DNA from 2 places in the Acidovorax sp. LjRoot66 genome. Region 1 is predicted to be linked to the other one. Evidence: predicted binding sites of a transcription regulator. Region 1 holds the regulator's gene; the other holds the start of a gene.
The links. Region 1 encodes FNR, which switches genes on or off when oxygen is low (the NO sensors DNR and NnrR bind a similar motif). Its sites were predicted from a motif close to TTGATNNNNATCAA; they were not measured.

Region 1 (9,342 bases):
TCTCACCGGCACCACAGCGAAGGCTTGTAGACCAGGTCCATCCACAGCGCCCAGCCGGCCGCCGCGCACAGCAGCCCCCCGGCCACGCGCGTGCCCCAGTCGGCCCGGGCCTGGTTGATGCGGCTGCGCAGGCGCGACCACAGCCACGGCCCGCCCACCAGCCACAGGCCACTGCCCAGGGCGAACAGCGCCATGGTGGCGCCCCCCTGCACCGGCCCACCGCTGAGCGCCGCCACCAGCAGGGCCGAGTACAGCAGGCCGCAGGGCATCAGCGCCCAGAGCAGCCCGGCCGCACCCACACCGCCCGCCCCCGCCGTGAGGGGCTGCACGCGCCGCCACACCGAGCGGCCCAGGCCTTCCACCCAGGCCGGCTGGCGCGCCTGCACCAGGAGCAAGAGGCCCCAGGCCATCATGGCCAGGTGCAAAAAGGTCCAGGCCGGCTGCAGCGCAGCGGTGCGCTGGGTCAGCCAGGCCAGGCTATCCATGGCCAGGGCAGCAGCCGCGCCCAGGCCAGCGTAGCCGGCGACCCGCCCGCCATGGAAGGCCAGCAGCCGGCCCAGCGCAAGCGATGGTGCGGGTTCGGCCAGCCCCGCGCCCCCCTGCCCGGCCCAGCGAACGGGTTGTTCCCCACCCTGCCCCACCAGCGCCCCGCACGGCGCCGCGCACATGGCCAGGCAGTGCGGGCCACCGGCCAGGCCCATCAGCAGCGCGGTCCAGCCCAGGGTGGCCAGCATGGTCAGATGATCCGGGAGAATCTGGCGCGGTTGCGGTCGGCCTGCAGGTAGCGGTCGAACACCATGGCGATGCCGCGCACGAAGAACCAGCCCATGGCCGAGACGGTGATCCCCTCCTCCGTCACGCTCACCAGGCCCTGCGCCTGCAGGCCCGCGAGCTGCTCCAGTTCGGACGCAAAGGTGCGCCGGAAGTCGATGAGCCAGCCCGCCTCGATGGATTCGAACAGCAACTCGCCCTGGCACATCAGCGCCATGATCACGGCGCGGCGCACCAGGTCGTCGCGGTTCAGGGCCAGGCCGCGCACCACGGGCAGGCGGCCCTGGTCCAGCAGGTCGTAGTACTCATCCAGGGTCTTGGCGTTCTGGCTGTAGGTGGCGCCCACCCGGCCGATGGCCGAGACTCCGAGGGCGATCAGGTCGCAGTCGGGCTGGGTGCTGTAGCCCTGGAAGTTGCGGTGCAGCCGCCCCTGGCGCTTGGCCACGGCCAGCGCGTCGGTGGGCAGGGCGAAGTGGTCCATGCCCACGTACACATAGCCCGCGTCCATGAACTGCTGCAGCGAGCGCGAGAGCATGGCCACCTTGGAAGGCGCCGCCGGCAGCTCGGCCGGCACGATGCGCCGCTGAGGCTTGAAGCGCTCGGGCAGGTGGGCATAGGCATACAGCGCAATGCGGTCGGGCCGCAGCTGCTTGACCTGCTCCAGCGTGCGGTCGAAGGATTCTGGAGTCTGCCGCGGCAGGCCATAGATCAGGTCCACGTTGACCGAGTCAAACCCAAGGCTGCGCGCCGCCTCCACCAGCGCAAACACCTGCGCGGCCGGCTGCACGCGGTGCACGGCCTTTTGCACATCGGCATCAAAATCCTGCACGCCAAAGCTCAGGCGGTTGAACCCCAACTCGGCCAGCACCGCCAGGCGCTCGGGGGTCACGGTGCGCGGGTCCACCTCGATGGAGTATTCGCCGCCCGGCGCAAACGTGAAGCTGCGCCTGAGCACCGCCATCAGCTCGCGCAGCTTGTCGTCCGACAGAAAGGTGGGCGTGCCCCCGCCCAGGTGCAGCTGGCTCACCACCTGGCCCGTACCGCAGTGGGCCGTGTGCAGCTCCACCTCGCGCGCCAGGTAGCGCAGGTACACATCGCCCCGGTCGTGGTGCTTGGTGATGATCTTGTTGCAGGCGCAGTAGTAGCACAGCGACTCGCAGAACGGAATGTGAACATACAGCGACAGCGGCAACGCCTTGCCCGGCGTGCCCGCCTTGCGCTGGGCCAGGGCCAGCACATACTCGTCTTCTCCGAAAGCCTCGACGAAACGGTCAGCCGTGGGGTAAGAGGTGTAGCGGGGACCAGGCACGTCGAAGCGGCTCAGAAGTTCGGGCGTCACAGCGGTCATGGGGAGCGGTTCCTTGTTGGGTACTGACTGTGCCGCAGCCTTTGCCCACCGACCTTGACGCAGATCAAGTGATCACGGAGTCGCAGGGCCCACAATTTGATGCATGTCAGCCACCACCACGCTCCTCCCCCCGGATGCGATCCGTTCGCACCCCCAATCAGCTGCTGTGCCCATGAACCCGCTCACCATCAAAGTCGCCTGCTCCAACTGCAACCTGCGTGAGCTGTGCATGCCCGTGGGCCTGAACGACGAGCAGCTCACGCGCATCGACGAGATCGTGGCCGTGCGGCGCAAGGTCAAGCGGGGGGGCACGCTGTTCCACAACGGCGAGGTGTTCACCTCGCTCTACGCCATCCGCACCGGCTTCTTCAAGACCTGCGTGGCCACCGAGGACGGGCGCGACCAGGTGACGGGCTTTCAGATGGCGGGCGAGATCATCGGCCTGGACGGCATCGTCAACGACCACCATACCTGCGACGCCGTGGCGCTCGAAGATGCCGAGGTCTGCGTGATGCCGTTCGACCGCATCGAGGAGCTCTCGCGCGAGGTCACGGCCCTGCAGCACCATGTGCACAAGATCATGAGCCGCGAGATCGTGCGCGAGCACGGCGTGATGCTGCTGCTGGGCAGCATGCGCGCCGAAGAGCGCCTGGCCGCCTTTCTGCTCAATCTGGTGCAGCGCCTGCACGCGCGCGGGTTCTCGCAGTCCGAGCTGGTGCTGCGCATGACGCGCGAGGAAATCGGCAGCTACCTGGGCCTCAAGCTCGAAACCGTGAGCCGCACCTTCTCCAAGTTCGCCGAGGACGGCATCGTCGAGGTCAAGCAGCGCCATGTGCGCATCCTGGACACCGATGCGCTCAAGCGCATCGTCAACTCGCAGACCTGTAGCTAAGAGACTTGCAGGCGGGCTAGCACCTCGGTCTTGCCGCTGCGGTCCGCGCGCAGGATCAGCGCCTCGCCCGAACTGGTGTTGGTGCTGGCCAGATCGGACAGCACGAACATATGGGTGAACCAGGCCTCGAAGCTTGCGCCCCGTGCCGACGCGGCCACCAGCGCCTGGCGCAGCTCGCGCAGGTGGCTGGCACCGGTGGTCTCCGGCGCGCCGCGCGGCGAACCCAGCGCGGGCCACACCTGGGGGGCGGCAAAGGCCAGCGTGGCACTGTCGATGCAGCGGCACCAGGGGCTCGAAAGCACCTTGGCCGGCTGCAGCTGGCGCTCCTTGAACCACACGCCGGTGCGCCGTGCCTGCTCGCGCCCTTCTTCGCTGAGGTTGCGCTGCGTGCCGCAGTCGCCCAGGCGAAACCCCGGTGGATCGAAGGTGCCGGGCGCCAGCGCGTGGCGGAACGCAGCCACCACCCCGCCCTTGCGCAGCAGGGCCTCGGCCTCGGGGTCCTGGGCGGCCCAGGCATGCAGCGTGGTCAACGCCAGCCCGGCGCCCAGCACGGTGCGCCGGCCAACGGCCACTTCAGGCTGCGGGCTGGAACGCATAGCCATTGCCCGATGCCGCCATGCGCCCGAAAGCCGGGAACGGGAAGTGAAAGCCCCCCAGCATGGCATTGCTGGCGGTGATGCGCTGGAACACCTCGCGCCGCACCTTGCGTGCGGCCTCGGCATCCATGTCGAAGGTCACGGCCCAGTCGGGGTTGCGTGCGAACAGGGCCGGCACGTTGGTCAGGTCAGCCACGTAAAAGAAGTTCTGGCCGGCGGACTTGAGCTCAAACAGGGTGTGGCCCGGCGTGTGCCCGTAGGCCGCCACGGACTGGATGCCCGGTGCCACTTCGGTACCCGCCCCGAACTGCACCAGCGTGTCGGCCGGCATGGTGGCAAAGGTGCGGCGCACATTCTCGAAGGCGCCCTTCATGCCCGCGGGCGCAGCCGCCATGCGGGCATCGTCCATCCAGAAGGCATGCTCGGCGGCCGGCACCAGCACCTTGGCCTTTGGGAAGGTCGGCGCGCCCGCCTTATTGCGAATACCGTTGATGTGGTCGCCGTGGTAGTGGCTGATGAGCACGGTGTCGATGTCATCGGCCTTCAGGCCTGCAGCGGCCAGGCTGTCGAGCAGCTTGCCGGTGGTGGGGCCGCCAAACTCGCCCAGGCCCGTGTCGATCAGGATTTTGCGCCCGCCTGCCACCACCAGGAAGGGGGTGTAGGGCACGTCGATGTAGTCCGTGGGCAGGCCCTGCGAGGTGAGCAGCGCACGCACTTCGGCCAGCGGCGCGTTTTTCACGAACTCCTCGCCCAGCGGGCGGCGCGTGACGCCATCGGCCAGCGCCACCACCTCCACATCGCCCACCTTCATGCGCCGAAAGCCGGGGTTGGGCAGGGTGGGCGTACCGAAGTTGGGCGCATTCTGCGCCCACACAGGCACGAACGAGCCCGCAGCGTAAAAAGCAGGGGCGGCAAGCCCAGCACCCAGGAAATGGCGGCGTGACAGCATGAAACTCTCCGGTATTGAGTTGAACTGATGAGTTTTCAACTGTAACGGGGAGTGGCACGATGGCACCAGACCCGGCGCAAATCAGTAGGCGCCATGGGGTCTTGGGATCTTGCCAGGGGCGTCAGTCCAGGGTAATGCGCTGCGCCTTGATCAGCTTGTGCCACCGGTCCGTCTCGGTGCGGATCAGGTCTGCATACTGGGCCGGCGTGCTGGCCACGGGCTCGATGCCGAAGTCCACCAGCTTTTGCTTGACCGCAGGCTGGTTGATGGCGGCAGCCACCTGCTTTTGCAGGGCAGCCACCACGTCCGCCGGCGTGCCTGCGGGCGCGACGATGCCCACCTGGGCAGACGCCTCGACGTTCTTGAAGCCCAGTTCGGCGAAGGTCGGCACATCGGGCAGCTGCGGCAGCCGCTTGGCGCTGGCCACCGCCAGCGGGCGCACCTTGCCGGCCTTGATGAAGGCGCCACCGGCGGCCAGGTCAACCATCATGGCCGGGATCTGCCCGCCGGCCAGGTCCGTGAGCGCCGGCGCAGCGCCGCGGTAGGGGATGTGGGTCATGAACAGGCCGGCATCGACCTTGAGCAGCTCCATCGCCAGGTGGTGCGGGCTGCCTGCGCCGGCCGAGCCGAAGCTCATGGCGCCGGGCTTGGCCTTGGCCTTGGCGACGAAGTCCTTGGCGTCCTTGAAGTCGGCGCCCGGGTTGACCACCAGGATCATCGGGAACTTGCCCATCAGCGTCACGGGCAGCAGGTCCTTGCTGGGGTTGTAGGTCAGCTTGCTGTACAGCGCCGGGTTGAACACCATGGTGCCGTTGTCGGCCGACAGGATGGTGTAGCCGTCGGGCGCGGCGCGGCCCGTTTCCACGGCGGCGATGGCCGTGTTGCCACCGGGCTTGTTGTCGATCAGCACCGGCTGGCCGACCTGGGTCGACAGCTGCTGGCCCACGGTGCGCGCAAGAAAATCGGAGCCGCCGCCCGCCGGGTACGGCACCAGCCAGCGGATGGCCTTGGCCGGGTAGGTTTGCGCGCTGGCCGGGGCGGCCCAGGCCAGCAGGGCCGGCAGAGCGAGCATTCCAGCCAACAAGCGACGATTCTTCAACATGTCTGCACCTCAGGGGATTAATATCTGCGTGATGTTACTCCGCTATGCGTAATAGCCTGGGGCAGCGTTTACCCTAGGTTTTCGACCAAAACACCATGACCACATCCCCTTCCACGGCCCGGGTGGCCGACCGCCGGCAACGCGTCCAATCGGCCGAAATGGGGCTCAGCGTGCTCAAGGCGCTGACCCGCCTGGGCGGTGCGGCCAGCCTGACCGCCACGGCCGCCGAGGTGGACGAGAGCCCTGCCAAGGTGCATCGCTACCTGGCCAGCCTGTGCCAGCAGGGCTTTGTCGAGCAGTCGCCCGTCAACCAGCACTACTACCTGGCGCAGGAGTCGATTGCCATTGGCCTGGCGGCCCTGCGCCAGTGCGACCCCATCCGCCTGGGCGAGGCGTCCCTGCAGCGGCTGCGCCAGGCGCTGGAGGTCACCGCCTTCCTGGCGGTCATGGGCAACAAGGGGGCCACCGTGCTGCGCATGGAAGAACCCACCCTGCCCGTCACGGTGAACATCCGCGCGGGCTCGGTGCTCTCCACGCTGTGGTCGGCCACGGGCCGGGTGTTTCTGGGTTTCTCCAGCGACCGGCTGGTGATCGACATGGCCGAGCAGGAGCTGGCCGAGGCCTCTGCGGACAGGCGCGCGCAGCTCGACGGCACCCGGCCCGTCGAGCAGTTGCGACAGCAAGTGCGAGCGCGGGGCTGGGCCGTCGCCCACGACTCGCTGCTCAAGGGCATCAGTGCGCTCGCGGCGCCGGTCTTCGACGCCACCGGCAATGTGTGCGCCTGCCTAACCACCCTGGGGGCCACGGGTGGCTTCGACCTGCGGCCCGATGGCGCCATCTGCCCCGCACTGCTGCAGGAAGCGCGGCTCATCAGCCGCGCCATGGGCTACCAAGGCAACCCAGGGTAAACCCGAATCATTGTCGCTACATTGCGTAATACATTTACGCAAAAGGAGATTTACGATGACTGCCCCCGCCAACGCCTCCCGCTGCCCGGTCGACCATGCCGCGATGGCCGCCGCCCAGAAAAGCCCCACGGGCTGCCCCGTGAGCGCGCGTGCGGCGGCGTTCGACCCGTTCGCCGCCAGCTACCAGCAAAACCCGGCCGAGGTGGTGCGCTGGGCGCGCGAGGAGGAGCCTGTCTTCTACAGCCCCGAGTTGGGCTACTGGGTGGTGACGCGCTACGAGGACGTGAAGGCGGTGTTCCGCGACAACATCCTGTTCTCGCCCTCGGTCGCGCTCGAAAAGATCACGCCCGCCACCGAGGAGGTGCTGGCCATCCTCAAGAGCTATGGCTTCGCGATGAACCGCACCATGGTCAACGAGGACGAGCCGGACCACATGGCGCGCCGGCGCCTGCTGATGGACGCCTTCATGCCCGAGCGCCTGATGGACTACGAGCAGCCCATCCGCGACCTGGCGCGCCAATACATGGACCGCTTCGTGGACAAGGGGCGTGCGAACCTGGTGGCCGACATGTTCTACGAGATTCCGCTGACCATCGCGCTGCACTTCCTCGGGGTGCCGGATGAAGGGGCAGAGCAGTTGCGCAACTTCGCGGTGGCGCACACCCTGAACACCTGGGGCCGGCCCACGGCGCAGGAGCAATTGGAGATCGCCCACAACGTGGGCCGCTTCTGGCAGACCGCTCAGGGCATCCTGGACACCATGATGGCCCAGCCCGATGGCCAAGGCTGGATGTACGACTCGATCCGCCAGCACCACGCGCACCCGGACATCGTGACCAAGTCGTACCTGCGCTCGATGATGATGGCCATCCTGGCCGCCGCGCACGAGACCACGTCGAACGCCACGGCCAACGCCTTCATGACACTGCTGTCGCACCGCCATGCGTGGGAGGAAATCTGCGCACAGCCCGCTCTGATACCCAATGCGGTGGAGGAATGCCTGCGCGTGGCGGGCTCCATCATCGCCTGGCGGCGCATGGCCACACGCGACACCGAGGTCGGCGGCGTGAAGATCCCGCAGGGCGGCAAGCTGCTGCTGTTCCAGGCATCGGCCAATGCGGACGCCAGCCACTTCGAAGACCCCGACCGCGTGGACCTGCACCGCGAAAACGCCGTCGAGCACCTGACCTTCGGCTACGGCGCGCACCAGTGCATGGGCAAGAACATCGGGCGCATGCAGATGCGCATCTTCCTCGAAGAGTTCGTGCGCCGCCTGCCGCACATCGCGCTCGTCGAAGGGCAGCAGTTCGAGTTCCTCTCGAACACCTCGTTCCGCGGCCCGTCGGCGCTGTGGGTGCAGTGGGATCCGCTGCAGAACCCCGAGCGCCAGGCCGACAAGGCGCCTGCCGTCCTCGCCAGGTTCCAGATCGGCCCGCCGCCCAAGGACGGCATTGCCCGCGCGGTGGTGCTCAAGGACAAGATCGCCGAGGGCGAAGGCCTCTACCGCTTCGTGATCGCCGCGGCCGGCAGCACGCCCCTGCCGGCCTGGAGTGCGGGCTCGCACATCGACCTCATCGCCGGGGGCCACCGCCGCAAGTACTCGCTGTGCGGATCTGGCGCCCACCCCGGCTGCTACGAGATCGTCGTGCAGCGTGAAGAAGGCGGCCGAGGTGGATCGCGGCACTTCTGCGACACCTTGCAGCCCGGTGACGAACTGCAGCTGGCCGGGCCGAAGAACCTGTTTCGCGTTGACGAAGCGGGCACTCACCACATCCTGCTGGCCGCAGGCATCGGCATCACGCCCATCCTCGCCATGGCCGACCGACTCAAGGCCCTGGGCCTGCCCTACGCGCTGCACTACGCGGGCCGCTCGCGCCAGAACATGGCGCTGCTGGGCCGGGTACTGAAGGACCATGCCGGCCACGCCACCCTGCACATCAAGACCGAGGGCCAGCGCATGGACCTGCCCGCGATGCTGCGGCATGTGGACGGCGCCACCCGCGTCTATGCCTGCGGGCCGGACCGGTTGATCGCCGAACTCGAAACCCTGGGCGAGCACTGGCCCGAGAGCGTGCTGCGCTTCGAGCACTTCAGCACCGACAACGCAGCGCTCGACCCGAGCAAGGAGCACGCCTTCGTCGCCGAGCTAAAGGACTCGGGCCTCACCATCGAGGTGCCCCGCCACCAGACCCTGCTGCAGGCGCTGCAGGCAGCGGGCGTCGATGTGCCCTGCGATTGCGGCGAGGGCCTGTGCGGCGCCTGCGAGGTGCAGGTGGCCAGCGGCGACATCGACCACCGCGACAAGGTGCTGACCAAGACCGAGCGCCAGGCCAACCAGCGCATGATGGCCTGCTGCTCGCGGGCCGCGGGGGATCGGGTGGTTCTGTTCCTGTAGTGGCGCTGAAGCGCCTTCAGGGCTGCTCTTCGATGTACTCGCAGTGCAGTTCATCGCCCACGACGCGGCAGTGCCAGGCCCCCTCGTCACCCACCGCCTGCCCCCGAGCGCCATCGAAGCCGAGGGTGCGCAGCAGGAGGAGGACCTGCTCCAGAAACGGCTCGCCGCTGCCATAGCCGCTCCAGCGCAATGCAACGCCCTGCTCACTGTGCGTGAAGGTTTGCAGCGACCGGAACAGGTGGGAGTGTTCGTCCAGGATGTCGGACAGCCCCTGCTCTGCCTCCTTGCCGAAGGCTTCGAACGCCGTTTCGATCTTGTAGGGCGCGGCCCGCGACTGCACCAGCGCGAATGCCAGCTGTGCCAGCGCGCGGTCTGCAGTGC
Region 2 (9,342 bases), 490 kb from region 1:
AACCCAGCGTTGCCGTGCAGTGGTGGCGGCGCAAGCCGCGTGTCAAGGCTGCGCATGCACCACCGCAAACCAGCCACGCGGATCGGTCCAGGCCTGGGCACGCGAGAAGCCGGCGCGCGCCAGCAGGTCGGTGAATGCGGGCAGCGTGTACTTGTAGCTGTTCTCGGTGTGGATGCACTCGCCCGCCGCAAAGTCGCGTACACCGCCGCCCTGCCAGCGCACCTGCAGGGGCGACATGGCCTGCAGGTGCATTTCAATGCGCGACTGCAGGGTGTTGAAGAAGGCCAGGTGGCGCCACTGCGCGGGGTCGAAATTGCTGCCGATAAGGCGGTTCACGTGCGTGAGCACATTGAGGTTGAAGGCAGCGGTAACGCCGGCGGCATCGTCGTACGCGGCCTCCAGCACGTCCACATCCTTGGGCAGGTCGATGCCGATGAGCAGGCCGCCGTTGGCATGCGGTTCGCCCTCGCCGTCTACCAGGTCGCGCATCTGTTCGAGCAGCATCAGCGCGTGCGGCGGGTCGAAGTTGCCGATGGACGAACCGGGGTAGAACACCAGCCGCCCGGTGCGCGGGATGTCGGCCGGCAGGGTGACGCCGCGCGTCATGTCGGCGCCCACGGCGCGGGCGTCCATGCCGGGGAACTCTTCGCGCATGCGGGCCACGGCGTCCTGCAGAAAGTCGGCCGAGATGTCCACGCCCACAAAGCAGGCCGGTGCCAACGTGCGGCACAGGGTGCGCGCCTTTTCGCAGTTGCCAGCGCCCAGTTCAATCAGCGTACGGCCGTGGCCCACGGCGTCTGCAATGGCGGCGGCGTGCTGCTGCATCACCGCATGCTCGGTGCGGGTGGGGTAGTACTCGGGCAGTCGGGTGATGGACTCGAAGAGCTCCGAGCCGAGCTGGTCGTAAAAATACTTGGGCGAGATGGTGGCGGGCTGCTGCAGCAGGCCCTCGGTAATCTCGTCGAATACGGACTGGTCTGCCAGCGCGGATACGGGGGCCTGCGCGCTGTCTGGCTCGGGGGCCAGCCCCTCGAAGGCTTCGAAGGCCAGGTGGGGTGGCTTGGCATTCCAGCCCGTTTGGCGCGGCGCGCCCTGGGTTGGAAGCAAGGGCGACGGTTTCTGGAGGAGTGCGTGGGCCATGGTTCGGTAGGTTAGCGGCGGGGCCAGGGCCCCAAAGTAGGACGAGCGCGCATGTGCCTGATCATGGGGCATCCTGGATGGCGCTGCTTGGGCGCAACTGCGCAGGCTTTCCTGTCATCGGGCCATGCCACCATGATGTCGTCCCCGAGCAGGCGCGGCAAGCCCTGTTGTGGCTGGCCCGCATTTCGCTTGCAGACACATCTTTGCCACAAATACACCAGACAAGGACACCCCGCCCCATGGATTCATTGACCCAGATCGCCCTGGGCGCCGCCGTTACCCTCGCCACCATGGGCCGCCGCACCGCCGCGTGGAAAGCCGTCTTCTGGGGCGCCGTGGCCGGCACCCTGCCCGACCTGGATGCCTTCATCGACCATGGCGATGCCATGCTCAACATGGTGCTGCACCGCAGCAGCAGCCATGCCCTGCTCAACCTCACACTTTTGTCAGGCCCGCTGGCCTGGCTGGTGGCGCGCCTGCATGGCGAAATGCCACACATGCTGCGCTGGTGGCTGGCCTTGTGGCTGGCGCTGGTCACGCACCCGCTGCTCGATGCGATGACCGTCTATGGCACGCAGCTGCTGTACCCGTTCACCAACCACCCCTACGGCGTGGGCAGCGTGTTCATCATCGACCCGCTGTACACCGTGCCGCTGATCATCGGGGTGGTGGCCGCGCTGGTGGCGCGCGGGCGTGACGGCAGGCGGGGCCTGCGCTGGAATGCCTGGGCACTGGTGTTCAGCACCGCCTACCTGGGCTGTGGCGTGCTGGCGCAGCAGCATGTGGAGGGCATTGCGCGTGCATCGCTGCAGTCAGAGGGCATCACTGCAGAGCGCGTGCTGGTGACGCCCGCACCCTTCTCTGCCGTGCTGTGGCGCGTGGTGGCGATGACGCCCACGCACTACCTGGAGGGCTTTCGCTCACTGGCCGATGGCAGCCAGCAGCCCATGCGCTGGACGCGCCATGAGCGCGGCGCAGACCTGTTCGCCACCTACCAGGGCAACGCGCATGTGCAGCGCCTCTCGCGCTTCACCCACGGCTTCTACCGCATGAACGAGGCGGGTGGGCATGTCTACATCACCGACCTGCGCATGGGCATGGAGCCTGCGTACTCATTCCACTTCGACATCGGCACGCCACAGCAGGTGCTGGCCGGCACGGCCAAGGCCCGCCAGGAGTTGCAGCGCCCCGACCTGGAGACCGCCCTGCCCTGGCTGTGGCGGCGCATGTGGGCGCTCGACGATGGCCCCCTGCGTCCACCGCCAGGCACCGAGCCGAAAACGCCCGCGCCGATGGCTACCCCGGCGGGCTGAGCACGCGGGCAGCAGCAGTACAGACGGCGCTGTAGGCAGCAGCTGTCTGTATCTTGCCGGGCAAGGCGGCTGCGCATAGAGTGAGCGGTCTACCGACCACCCGAGGCCCCGCCATGCTCCAGATGCGCCCCAGCTGCGAATGCTGCGACAAAGACCTGCCCCCTGATACGACTGCCGCGCGCATCTGCACCTTCGAGTGCACCTTCTGCAGCACCTGTGCGGGCGGCCCACTGGGCGGCATCTGCCCCAACTGCGGCGGTGAGCTGCTGCAGCGCCCGCGCCGGCCGGCGTCCAAGCTCGCGAAGTTTCCCGCATCGACCGAACGCGTGCACAAACCACAAGGCTGCGGCCCGGTGCTGGCATGAGCCTCGCCACGCTGCTGGTCTTTGCGCTGGTGGCCCTGGTGGCCATTGCCACACCCGGGCCCACGGTGCTGCTGGCGCTGGCCAATGGCTCGCGCTATGGCGTGCGCCGCTCGGTGCCGGGCATGCTGGGCGCGGTGGCGTCGGACTTCGTGCTGGTGGGCGCCGTGGCGCTGGGCCTGGGCGCGCTGCTGGCGGCCTCGGAGTTCTGGTTCTCCGTCGTCAAGTGGGTGGGGGCGGCGTACCTGGCCTGGTTGGGCGTGCGCCTGCTGCGCTCGCAGGGCGGGCTGGACCTGTCGCAGGCCGGCGGTGCCGAGGGCGTGACGGCCCGCAGCGTCTTTGCCAAGTCGTTCCTGGTGGCGGTCACCAACCCCAAGGGCTATCTGTTCTGCTCGGCCCTGCTGCCGCAGTTCATCGACGCGAATGCGCCGCAGTGGCCGCAGTACGCAGCCATTGCGGTGGTGTTCGCCGGCCTGGATTTCGCGGTGATGCTGGCCTATGCCATCGTGGGCGCGAAGGCGGTGCAGTTGCTGCACCGCCGCGCCGTGCTCTGGCTCGACCGCTGCTGCGGCGGGGCGCTGTTGGCGCTGGCCGGGTCTTTGGCGTTCTACCGCCGTAGCGCCTAGAACCGGTAGCCCAGGCCGATGCCGACCAGCACCGGATCCACTTTGAAAGTCCCCGCCTTGGCGCCGCCAGCGAACACGTCGGCCTGGATGTAGACCTTCTTCACATCTAGGTTCAGGACCAGGTTCTTCGACAGGGGAATGTCCACCCCTACCTGCAGCGCGCCGCCCCAGCTGCTCTTGTCGATGCCCACGCCGGCAGGCAGGTGCACGCTGGAAAAGCGCGTGTAGTTCAGTCCCGCGCCCACATAGGGTTTGAAGCCGGGGGCGTCGAAGTGGTACTGCAGCAGCAGCGAGGGCGGCAGGTGCTTGAGCGTGCCGATCTTGCCGCCGAGCGTGCTGGCGCGCACATCGTGCTTCTGCGGCACGGTGAGGACCAGTTCGGCGGCGATGTTCTTGGTGAAGAAGTAGGAGACGTCGACCTCGGGGATCACCTTGTCGTTGATCGACAGGCCCAGGCCGGTGGTGTCCTTGTTGGCACTGGCCAGGTTCACAGCGCGGGCGCGCACCAGCCAGGGGCCTTCGGATTCTTGCGCCATGGTGGCGCCGGATGCCAGCGCGCAGGCGGCCACCAGGGCCAGGTTCAGCAGCTTGTTGTTCTTCATGGGAGCGATTCGATGCGGTTGCACGGGGACGACCCCCGTGCATGCATTGGGCCCCCACGCGCACCGATGCGCCTTGCCACAGATCAACCATCGGCAGCGCTGGCGCGGCGCGCCACCGACCCAGCGCCCAGGCTTCGATCTGGATCAACAATCTGTGCGCCACCTGCGGCGCATGAAACTGGCGCGGCCTAAGCCAGCGCCCCCGCGCAAGGGCCGCCCCGCCGCGCTGGGGGCGTCCCCCTCCCGAATCGCGTAGCGAGTCGAGAGAGGGGTGAAGGCGCGCAGCGCCTCAGGGGGTGCTTCACTTCAGTGCGCGGCCGCGCCCTTGCCACGCATTTTTTGCACGGCGGTCACCACAGCCACCACCAGGCCACCCGCGACGATGCCCACCACCGCATTCAGCAGATTGGAGATCAGCCCGCCCCAAAGAGCGCCCGCAGGCCAGGTGCCGGCTGCAGCGCCAGCCCCCTCCACGGCATGGTGCAGGGCCGGAATGCCGTGCACCAGAATGCCACCGCCCACCAGGAACATGGCGGCCGTGCCGGCGATAGACAAAAATTTCATGAGCCAGGGGGCCGCATTGACGATGCCCGTGCCCAGCGCCTTGGCCACGGCGCTGCGCTTGTTGTTGAGCCACAGGCCCAGGTCGTCGAGCTTGACGATGCCGGCCACCAGTCCATAGACGCCTATGGTCATGATGACCGCGATGCCCACCAGCACAGCCACCTGCTGCGCAAACGAGGCCGTAGCCACCGTGCCCAGCGTGATGGCGATGATTTCTGCCGAGAGGATGAAGTCGGTGCGCACGGCGCCCTTGATCTTGTCCTTTTCCATGGCCACGAGGTCCACGGCGGGGTTGGCATTGGCCTGGGCACGGCTTTCGTGCTCGGCCTCGTCCTTGCTCTCGCTGTGCAGGAACTTGTGGGCGATCTTCTCGAAGCCCTCGAAGCACAGGAAGGCGCCGCCGATCATCAACAGCGGCGTGACGGCCCAGGGCGCGAAGGCGCTGATCAACAGCGCTGCCGGCACCAGGATGGCCTTGTTGACCATGGAGCCCTTGGCGACGGCCCAGACCACCGGGATTTCGCGCTCGGCGCGCACGCCGGTGACCTGCTGGGCGTTGAGCGCCAGGTCATCGCCCAGCACGCCGGCCGTCTTCTGTGCGGCCACCTTGGTCATGACCGAGACGTCGTCGGCCATGGCGGCGCTCTTCTTGGCCGCCACCTTGGTCATAAGGGCGACGTCGTCGAGGATGGTGGCGATATCGTCCAACAGGGCTAAAAGGCTGCCAGCGGCCATGGAATGTCCTTGCGATTGCGGTGAATGCGCGACTATAGCAATGCGCAGGGTCCGTCCCCACGCGTCCAACGGCTACATGCAAAGTAGGCCAGGAGCCCATTGCGGGCCACGCAAGGAAGCCCCTACAGGCCAAAAGGCGCATACTTGGCGCTGCACCACCAACCTTTGGGGTCCCTTGATACCGGGCTTCTCGCCCGGGCCATGCCAGGCTACCTCACCAAGCAAGACAGCGTCCCGATCGCGGGCGCTGCGAATCTCATCATCCGTTCGCTGCTGGACAGGCAGCAGTTCTCTGACCCGCTGGGCGAAGCCGAGCGGCTCGGCATTTCGTCGGCCCTGTGGCCGCTGTTCGGCATGCTGTGGCCCTCGGGCACGCAACTGGCTGAGCGCATGGCCACCCGGCCGCTGAAGGCGGGCGAGCGCGTGCTGGAGATCGGCTGCGGCCTGGGCCTGGCCAGCCTGGTGTGCCACCGGCGCGGCATGGACATCACTGCCAGCGACGGACACCCGCTGGCCGACCGCTTTTTGCTGGAGAACCTGCGGCTGAACGCCCTGCCGCCCATGAAATACTGCGCCGGCCACTGGAACCCACCCGAAGGCACCGAGGGCGACGGCACCGCCGCCAGCACCGTGAGCGGCCAGTTCGACCTGATCATGGGCAGCGACGTGCTCTACGAGCGCGACGCACGCGCCACCCTGGCCGGCTTCATTGACCGCCACGCCGGCGTGGGCGCCCAGATCTGGATCGTGGACCCGGATCGCGGCAACCGCAGCGCCTTCCACAAGCAGATGGCCGTGTACCGATTCGCCGTGGTGGAAGAGCGCCTGGACCACCCGGCCCTGGACGACCGCCCGGCCTACAAGGGCCGCCTGCTGGTCTACCAGCGGCCTGCACTGGCCAGTTGAGACAGCAAACGGCTCGCCCATGAAAAAACGGGGCCGAAGCCCCGTCCCTTGATCCCGGTCACGGCCTGAACGGCCGTACCCACCGGATCAGCCGACCCACTTGCGGGCATTTTGCCAAAGGCGCATCCACGGGCTCAGCTGGCTGCGGTCTTCGCTGGTCCAGCTCATCTGCACGTTGCGGAACACGCGCTCGGCGTGCGGCATCATGGCCGTGAAGCGGCCGTCGGCCGTGGTCACGGCGGTGAGGCCGCCCGCGCTGCCGTTGGGATTGAAGGGGTACTGCTCGGTGGCCGCGCCGTGGTTGTCCACATAGCGCATGGCGGCAATCGCCTTGTCGGCATTGCCCCGGTAGCGGAAGTTGGCGTAGCCCTCGCCATGCGCCACGGCGATCGGCAGGCGGCTGCCGGTCATGCCCTGGAAGAACAGGCTCGGGGATTCGAGCACCTCCACCATCGACAGGCGGGCCTCGAAGCGCTCGCTCTGGTTGGTGGTGAAGCGCGGCCAGTCCTGCGCGCCAGGGATGATGTCGGCCAGCTCGGCAAACATCTGGCAGCCGTTGCACACGCCCAGGCCGAAGGTGTCCGCGCGGCCGAAGAAGCCCTGGAACTGCGCCGCCAGCACGGGGTTGAAGGTGATGCTGCGCGCCCAGCCGATGCCGGCGCCCAGGGTGTCGCCATAGCTGAAGCCACCGCAGGCCACCACGCCCTTGAAGTCCGCCAGTTGGGCACGGCCGGTCTGCAGATCGGTCATGTGCACGTCGTAGGCCTCGAAGCCCGCCTCGGTGAAGGCGTAGGCCATCTCGATGTGCGAGTTCACACCCTGCTCGCGCAGGATGGCGACCTTGGGGCGTGCCAGGTTCAGGTAGGGCGCGGCCACGTTGTCGGCCGTGTCGAACGTGAGGTGCACGTGCATGCCGGGGTCGGCCGGTGCGCCTGCGGCGGCGTGCTCGGCATCGGCATTGGCGGGGTTGTCGCGCTGCTGGCAGATCTTCCAGCTCACGGCGTCCCACACCTGGTGCAGGTCGGCCAGCGGGGCACTGAACACGGCCTTGGCATCGCGCCAGACCTGCAGCTCGCCCTTGCCGGCGTCGATGGTGGACGACACGGGCCGCGTCTTGCCCACGAAATGGCTGAAGCGCGACAGATTGTGTTCGCGCAGCAGTTGCATCACGTCGTTGCGCTCGGCGGTGCGCACCTGCAGCAGCACGCCCAGCTCTTCGTTGAACAGGGCCTTGAGCGTGAGTTCTTCGCGGCGCGCGCTGACCTGGGTGGCCCAGTTCTTGGCGTCGCCGGTTTCCATGCGGCTGTCGCTGATGCCGTCGCCTTCGGTGACCAGCAGGTCCACATTGAGCGACACGCCCACGTGGCCGGCAAAGGCCATTTCGGCGGCAGCGGCCAGCAGGCCGCCATCGCTGCGGTCATGGTAGGCCAGGATCTGGCCCTTGGCGCGCAGCGCGTTCACGGCGTTGACCAGGTTCACCAGGTCCTGCGGGTCGTCGAGGTCGGGCACCACATCGCCGCTCTGGTCCAGCGTCTGCCCCAGGATGCTGCCGCCCATGCGGCTCTGGCCCTTGCCCAGGTCGATCAGCACCAGGGTGGTGTCGGCTTCGGTCGCGTCGAGCTGCGGCGTGAGCGTGCCGCGCACGTCGGCCAGCGAGGCAAAGGCGCTGACGATCAGGCTCACGGGCGAGGTGACCTTCTTCTTGTCGCCACCCTCTTGCCACTGCGTGCGCATGGACAGCGAATCCTTGCCCACAGGGATGGAGATACCCAGCGCCGGGCACAGCTCCATGCCCACGGCCTTCACCGTGGCGTACAGCGCCGCGTCTTCACCGGGTTCGCCACAGGCGGCCATCCAGTTGGCGCTGAGCTTGACGCGCGGCAGCTCGATGGGCGCGGCCAGCAGGTTGGTGATGGCCTCGGCCACGGCCATGCGGCCCGATGCGGGGGCGTTGATGGCGGCCAGCGGCGTGCGCTCGCCCATGCTCATGGCCTCGCCGGCAAAGCCCTTGTAGTCGGCCAGGGTCACGGCGCAATCGGCCACGGGCACCTGCCAGGGGCCCACCATCTGGTCGCGGTGCGACAGGCCACCCACCGTGCGGTCGCCAATGGTGATGAGAAAACGCTTGGACGCCACCGTGGGGTGGGCCAGCACGTCGATCACGGCCTTTTGCAGCGGCACGCCGGTGAGGTCCATGGGGGCGAACTGGCGCTCCACCGTGGCCACGTCGCGGTGCATCTTGGGCGGCTTGCCCAGCAGCACGTTCATGGGCATATCGACGGGGTTCTTCTGGTCGCCACTGGCCACGGCCGTGTCGTCCAGCACCAGCTGGCGCTCTTCGGTGGCGGTGCCGATCACGGCGAACGGGCAGCGCTCGCGCTCGCAGAAGGCCTGGAACTGGGCCAGCGAACCGGGGGCGATGGCCAGCACGTAGCGTTCCTGGCTTTCATTGCTCCAGATTTCCTTGGGCGCCATGCCCGATTCTTCGAGCGGCACGGCGCGCAGGTCGAAGCGCGCGCCGCGGCCAGCGTCGTTGGTCAGCTCGGGGAAGGCGTTGGACAGGCCGCCCGCACCCACGTCGTGGATGGCCAGGATGGGGTTGGCATCGCCCTGCGCCCAGCAGTGGTTGATGACCTCCTGTGCGCGGCGCTCGATCTCGGGGTTGCCGCGCTGCACGGAGTCGAAGTCGAGCTCGGCTGCATTCGTGCCGGTGGCCATGGAGCTGGCGGCACTGCCGCCCATGCCGATGCGCATGCCGGGCCCACCCAGCTGGATCAGCAGCGAGCCGGCGGGGAATTCGATCTTCTTGGTCAGGCCCGCGTCGATCACGCCCACGCCGCCCGCGATCATGATGGGCTTGTGGTAGCCGCGCTGCACGCCTCCCACGTTCTGCTCGTACTCGCGGAAGTAGCCCGCCAGGTTGGGCCGGCCGAATTCGTTGTTGAACGCCGCGCCGCCCAGGGGGCCTTCGACCATGATCTGCAGCGGGCTGGCGATGTGCTCGGGCTTGCCGACCTCGCTGCCCCAGAGCTTGGAGACCGTGAAGCCGGTCAGGCCCGCCTTGGGCTTGGAGCCCCGGCCGGTGGCGCCTTCG

Region 2: ACSQ3Y_RS21530 (OmpW/AlkL family protein) is a predicted target of FNR. The motif match lies at 4,178-4,191, and genes of this name have one in related genera.

Annotation. Positions count from the first base shown of each region.
Region 1 covers NZ_CAXUQU020000001.1:5,075,566-5,084,907, forward strand. Annotated here, with positions in the region: gene ACSQ3Y_RS23885 (sulfite exporter TauE/SafE family protein) at 3-734, opposite strand; gene hemN (oxygen-independent coproporphyrinogen III oxidase) at 737-2,119, opposite strand; gene fnr (fumarate/nitrate reduction transcriptional regulator Fnr) at 2,292-3,011, shown strand; gene ACSQ3Y_RS23900 (histidine phosphatase family protein) at 3,008-3,613, opposite strand; gene ACSQ3Y_RS23905 (MBL fold metallo-hydrolase) at 3,585-4,556, opposite strand; gene ACSQ3Y_RS23910 (Bug family tripartite tricarboxylate transporter substrate binding protein) at 4,678-5,658, opposite strand; gene ACSQ3Y_RS23915 (IclR family transcriptional regulator) at 5,754-6,566, shown strand; gene ACSQ3Y_RS23920 (cytochrome P450/oxidoreductase) at 6,622-8,961, shown strand; gene ACSQ3Y_RS23925 (hypothetical protein) at 8,978-9,342, opposite strand, start outside.
Region 2 covers NZ_CAXUQU020000001.1:4,581,126-4,590,467, forward strand. Annotated here, with positions in the region: gene egtD (L-histidine N(alpha)-methyltransferase) at 43-1,140, opposite strand; gene ACSQ3Y_RS21515 (metal-dependent hydrolase) at 1,380-2,453, shown strand; gene ACSQ3Y_RS21520 (DUF1272 domain-containing protein) at 2,567-2,818, shown strand; gene ACSQ3Y_RS21525 (LysE family translocator) at 2,815-3,441, shown strand; gene ACSQ3Y_RS21530 (OmpW/AlkL family protein) at 3,438-4,043, opposite strand; gene ACSQ3Y_RS21535 (DUF808 domain-containing protein) at 4,350-5,342, opposite strand; gene ACSQ3Y_RS21540 (class I SAM-dependent methyltransferase) at 5,544-6,248, shown strand; gene purL (phosphoribosylformylglycinamidine synthase) at 6,336-9,342, opposite strand, start outside.